Linked DNA regions of Niabella beijingensis. The protein of the gene in region 1 interacts with the protein of each later gene in a pairwise test. Links are inferred from orthologs where the notes say so. Each region holds a gene or a part of one and is shown in the gene's direction. Other genes may lie near its edges.

What was found.
Region 2: the proteins of def (region 1) and K7B07_RS13060 interact in binary tests that used the Escherichia coli proteins (3 or more experiments, as listed by UniProt). The link is inferred for Niabella beijingensis from one-to-one orthologs.

The regions. Positions count from the first base shown.
Region 1 is NZ_JAIQDI010000001.1:722,352-725,345, reverse strand. Bases 1-2,847 are described here. They hold def (peptide deformylase), read left to right. Parts: upstream 1-1,059; coding sequence 1,060-1,635; downstream 1,636-2,847. Other genes in these bases: K7B07_RS03140 (carboxypeptidase-like regulatory domain-containing protein), read right to left, coding at 2,452-2,847; K7B07_RS03145 (phosphatidylinositol-specific phospholipase C/glycerophosphodiester phosphodiesterase family protein), read left to right, coding at 1,643-2,446; K7B07_RS03155 (hypothetical protein), read left to right, coding at 1-948. In the rest of the region: more of K7B07_RS03140, read right to left, coding at 2,848-2,994. UniProt on the Escherichia coli protein: Removes the formyl group from the N-terminal Met of newly synthesized proteins. Requires at least a dipeptide for an efficient rate of reaction. N-terminal L-methionine is a prerequisite for activity but the enzyme has broad specificity at other positions.
Region 2 is NZ_JAIQDI010000001.1:3,109,174-3,112,207, forward strand. What follows is about bases 127-3,013. They hold K7B07_RS13060 (aspartate-semialdehyde dehydrogenase), read left to right. Parts: upstream 127-1,009; coding sequence 1,010-2,017; downstream 2,018-3,013. Other genes in these bases: K7B07_RS13050 (PfkB family carbohydrate kinase), read left to right, coding at 127-346; K7B07_RS13055 (hypothetical protein), read left to right, coding at 464-763; K7B07_RS13065 (isoprenyl transferase), read left to right, coding at 2,271-3,013. Outside these bases: more of K7B07_RS13050, read left to right, coding at 1-126; more of K7B07_RS13065, read left to right, coding at 3,014-3,017.

The DNA.
Region 1 (2,994 bases):
TTCTCTGAAGTATCGGTAACCGTAACCGGTGCAGTGGTGAACATAACCGGTGGTGGCAGTGCCAGTTCCGCGGGCGACTTTATATTATCACAGGCAGGAGACCAGGTACTGGCCTACCAGGGCAGCACTGCCGCGCCCGTTTTTATCAGTGGTATCCATATGAACAGTGAGATCTCTTCCTTCGGGCAGTCGGCCAGCAGCTATGCCACCTGGGATGTTGTTGGCGGTACTTCGTGGACCTATACCCAGAACCGGTCTGCACTTCCTCCGGGACTGACCACCGGCACGAACGCTGTAATGGGTGTATTAACTCCCGGCGTGCTCAATTCAGAAAGGGACAATGGGATCTATATGTGTGCCAACAGCAGCGCCGTTTCGATAGCTGAGTTAAGAACAAAGCTGAACACACCGGCCAACTGGCAGCTGGAAAATCAGGCATTAACGCCGTTTCCATTGCCTACAGGCTGCAGTTACGGCCTTAGTCTGCCGGTGACCTTCGGCCCGGTGCAGGCTGCTGTCAGTGATGGCTCCCTGCTGGTACAATGGAGCACGGTAAGCGAACAAAACTGTGATCACTTTGATGTGGAGATCTCAGGAGACGGTGTTGAATTCACCAGGGCCGGAACGGTGGCTTCCAGATCGGCAGAAGGACATTCGTCGGCAGTAATAAACTATGAACTGAGCATCCGTCAACCAGCTGCCAACCGGGCACTGGCGCTAAGTGCCGCCGCATTTCTCGGATTTTTACTGCTCATCAGACGCCGTAACAGGCAGCAGCTCCTCCTGACGATGATTGCCGGAAGCACAATGTTATCACTGGTTTCCTGTCAGAAAGGAGATGCAGCGGTGGATGTGCCGGAAGGCAGCGTTCTTTATGTACGTATTGCGCAGGTGGATACGGATGGTACAGTGGCCTACTCCAGGATAGTAAAAGTAACAGGAGAATAAATTTTTTTCCGTTTGCACGGATCATAATCGCAGGCCTTGCAGGGGCGCGCAGCCGGCAAATGCCTGCCTGCTCTGTCTGATTCTTCCCTGTCAAATCTGTACCTTTGCAAAATGATATTACCAATCGTTGCCTATGGCAACCCTGTTTTAAGAAAAGTAGCAGAAGACATTGATCCGCAGTACCCTGGGTTAGCATCACTGATCGATTCCATGTGGGAAACCATGTATGCCAGCAATGGGGTAGGACTGGCTGCACCCCAGGTAAACCGCCCCATCCGCCTGTTTGTGGTGGATAGTGCCCAGATCATTGAAAATCTTGATGAGGATGAAAAGGACCTGTACCCCGGAGATGAAGGGATCAAGCAAACCTTTATCAATGCCCATATAAAAACACTCGAAGGGGAGCTCTGGAGCTATAATGAAGGCTGTCTCAGCATTCCCAAGATCCGGGAGGATGTGATGCGTAATGAAACGGTTACCATTACCTACCAGGATGAAACCTTTCAGCAGCATACCCGTACCTTTAACGGCATCACCGCCCGGGTGATCCTTCATGAATACGATCATATTGAGGGGAAGCTGTTTATCGACTACCTGCCTTCGCTCAGAAAAAAGCTGATCAAGGGGAAGCTGAATGATATTTCCAACGGGAAAATAAAGGTGGATTATAAAATGTCTTTTAATTAAATGACCAATGGTATTTAAAGGAGCTTATACCGGACTGAAATGGATCTCAGGGCTCGCCATCGGGCTTTTGATCTCCCTGTCGGTTATGGCGCAGCCTGCTGCGTATACGGTTCAGAATGCCCATTCCCATAACGACTATGAGCAGCAGCGCCCGTTCCGGGCAGCTTTTGAGCAGGAATTCGGCTCCATTGAGGCGGACGTGTTCTTTGTTAATGATGACCTGCCTGTAGCACACAATGCACGGGACATCCGCCCGGAGCGCAACCTGAAGCAGCTTTATCTGGATCCGATCCGGCAGCTGATCCGGGAAAATAACGGAACCATCTATAAAGATCCCGGAAAAAAGCTGTTGCTGCTTATAGATTGTAAAACAGAAGGAAAGGCCACGCTGGACGCCATTATAAAACAGCTGGAACATTACCCGGAAATCACCGGGAATAAGACCGTCCGTATCGTGATCACGGGAAACCAGCCCGATAAGGATTCTTTAGCTGCCTATCCCGGGTTTATCTGGTTTGACGGGGACCTGGCCTATCATTATAAGCCGGAAAATCTGGAAAAAGTCGCTTTGTTCAGCGCCAACTTCAGGCAATACAGCTCCTGGAACGGTTCAGGTCAGGCGGACGCTGCATCCACAAAAGCACTTGAGGCGGCTATCCGGCACGCGCATGAGGCAGGAAAACCCATACGTTTCTGGGGCGCGCCCGATAATACGGTGGCCTGGACGTATTTTAAAAAGCTGGGAACAGATTATATCAATACCGATAAGATCCCGGAACTGGCCCGTTTTTTAAGAGAAGGAGCCCGCTGAACCGGTTATTTGAGCCTGACCTCTAAGACTTCCCCGTCGGATTTTATTTCTACAAATTTCTCCAGCGGTTCGCTGTAATCATTCCGGTACGGCCGGTTTTCGTAATAATCGACCCTGCCTCCATAGGAGCCATATCCCGAACCGGTATATTTATTATAGGTGCCGGTCTGGTACCACGGCAAACTCCCCGTCAGATAATACCTGCCCGGTTTCATCTGCGGAAATGTGAATTCACCCGCACTATTGGTAACTGCGGTAAGGCGGTAATGAAAAAAAGCGGGTGTTACATAGGCAAATTTCAGCTTTTTATAATTTTCCTTTTTCTTAAGAGCCAGGTATTCCGTTAAATAGGGGGTTACCGGGAAAAGCGTGATGGTGATCTTGTTGGCGTATATTTTTTTTCCGGTCTTGATGCCGAAGCCCTGGTCGGTAGGGCGGGTAAAAGCCACCCCTTTTATGGTGGCTTTCCCCAATGCCAGTGCCGTTTTTGCCGAGCTGGTGTCGAAGACCGCTTTGGGATACATCCGTATGGTATCGTCCCGCTCCGG
Region 2 (3,034 bases), 2.4 Mb from region 1 along the record:
CAAATACCTGATTATCAAAAAGGGAGAGAACGGCGCGCTGTTGTTTTATGAGGATAAGGTATTTTTTGCCCCGGCCTTCCCGCTGGAAGACGTATTTGATCCCACCGGTGCAGGCGATACATTTGCCGGCGGTTTTGTAGGATACCTGGCAAAAACAGGAGATATCAGCTTTACCAATATGAAAAAAGCCATCATTGCCGGCTCTGCAATGGCCAGCTTCTGCGTGGAAAAATTCGGCAATACCCGCCTGAAGGAACTTACAACAGAGGAGTTAAGCAATAGGATTCAATTATTTAAAGAGCTCACCAGTTTTGAAACAGAGCTGGGACTGGGCTCAGACCTGTAAAGTTTTTAAAACCTTACAGGTCTGACCACCAGGCCAACCTACCCGAAAAATCGGTGAATGGCGGGACCGGATACAACTTTTGGCGGGCTGTTTGTAATCTATAATAAAAATAAAAAGATGACAGCTAAAAAATCGCCTTCACTGTTGTTCTGTATCCTGATGGATGCGATCGGCTACCTGAGCTATGCCATTCCCGGGCTGGGTGAACTGGCAGATGTGGTATGGGCTCCCGTTTCGGGTCTTGTTTTTGCTTTTGCTTTTGGTGGTAAGAAAGGGATGACCGGGGGACTTTTTAACTTTATTGAAGAAGCACTTCCCGGAACTGATTTTATCCCGTCGTTCACCATTATGTGGGTTCTTGTTAACAAAACCGGCTATTTTAATAAAAAACAGGTCGTACCTGTAAAAAACAGGTAAGGAACAGCCGGTAACCATTCCGGGCAACGGACTGAAAACGATTCCGTAAAAATTCTTTTTATTATTTTGGAGGATAGGCATTCTCTGTCTATTTTTGTTGGAATGGAAATGATGCAACATACAAAGACTACCAAGAAGCAGTCCCCGGCGGAGGGTTTGTAGTTTTGTGTGTGAAACATAAATTTTTAACAGGCCTTCCGTAAAAGCGGAAGGTTTTTTTTTAACGATAAACAAGTAAAAACAACAATGAGAGTAGCCGTCGTAGGCGCCACAGGTTTGGTAGGCACCAAAATGTTACAGGTCTTGGCCGAAAGAAATTTTCCCGTAGCTGAACTGATACCCGTTGCTTCAGCAAAAAGCGTGGGCAAGGAAGTGGAGTTTAAAGGCACCAAATATAAGGTAGTGGGGATGGAAGAGGCAATTGCTGCAAAACCAAATGTGGCCCTGTTTTCCGCCGGTGGCGGCACTTCTACTGAGTGGGCGCCCAAATTTGCGGCTGCAGGCATTACGGTGGTGGATAATTCCTCTGCCTGGCGCATGGATCCCAAAGTGCCGCTGGTGGTGCCGGAGATCAATGCCGATGTACTGACCAGCAATGATAAGATCATCGCTAACCCCAATTGCTCTACCATCCAGATGGTGGTGGCCCTGGCTCCCCTGCATAAAGCATACAATGCACTGCGTATTGTTGTATCCACCTATCAGAGTGTCACCGGAACAGGCGTAAAAGCAGTGGGTCAGCTGAAAGGTGAGCGGCTGAAAGAAGTTGCCGGAAACAATGAAAGCTATGAAATGGCTTATAAATATCCCATTGACCTGAACGTGATCCCCCAGATCGATGTGTTCCTGGATAACGGGTACACCAAGGAAGAAATGAAAATGGTGAACGAGACCAAAAAGATCATGCGGGATGAATCCATACGGGTAACTGCCACTACGGTACGGATACCGGTAATGGGCGGCCACAGCGAAGCCGTTAATATCGAATTTGAGAGAGATTTTGATCTTGCCGAAGTACGCCGCTTGCTGGAAGCAGCGCCCGGCGTGATCGTAACGGATGATCTGGCCAACCAGCATTACCCCATGCCGATGGACGCGCATGAAAAAGATGATGTATTCGTGGGAAGGATCCGCAGGGACGAATCGCAGCCCAATACCCTGAACCTGTGGGTGGTAAGCGATAACCTCCGCAAAGGAGCCGCCACCAATGCCGTTCAGATAGCCGAATACCTGGCCGCAAATAACCTGATATAGTTGATAGTTTATGGTTCATGGTTTTTAGTTTATGGTTTGACGTCTGGGCGTTTGACATTTGAGATTTGATGTTGGATTTTAGAATTTAGGACTTAGAATTTAGGATTTAGTGCTTATTTGGTTCTTGTTATTTGATATTTGGGATTTCCAATTTGACGTTCACAGCATTTCCCATAAGTTATAACCCATAAGCTATGAACTATGAGCTATGGACCACATACTATGAAGGATTCTTCGTTACTTTGCAGCTTCTATGTCAGATTTAGCAGGGAAAATAGATAAAGAGCGCCTCCCGCGTCATGTTGCCATCATTATGGATGGGAACGGCCGATGGGCCCAGGAGCAGGGCCAGGATCGTCTTTTCGGGCATTACCATGGAGTGGAAAGTGTACGGGATATTGTGGAAGGTGCTGCTGAACTGGGCATCGGGTACCTTACCTTATATGCTTTCAGCACGGAAAACTGGGACCGGCCGGAGTATGAGGTCGTGGGTTTGATGGAGCTGCTGGTATCCACCATCCGTAAAGAAGCCGAGGTATTGCATAAAAACAATATACGACTGCATGTGATCGGGGACATGAGCATGCTGCCCGATTATGCCCGGCAGGAGCTGAATGAAGCGCTGGAAATGACGGCCGGCAATACGGGGCTGAATCTTATCATGGCACTGAGCTACAGCGGGCGCTGGGAGCTGCTGAATGCGGTAAAAACTATCGCCTGCGAAGTAAAGAGCGGAAAGCTCAGCCTGGAGGCGATCGATCAGGATGTATTACAGAAATACCTTTGTACCAGTGGTTTCCCGGACCCGGAGCTGATGATCCGCACCAGCGGGGAGCACCGGATCAGCAACTTTTTGCTGTACCAGCTGGCTTATGCAGAGCTCTATTTTACAGACGTTCGGTGGCCCGATTTCCGTAAAAAGAACCTCTACGAAGCCCTGATCGACTACCAGGGCCGGGAACGCCGGTTTGGTAAAACATCGGCCCAGATAACAGAATAGGTTACCATTTGTTTGCT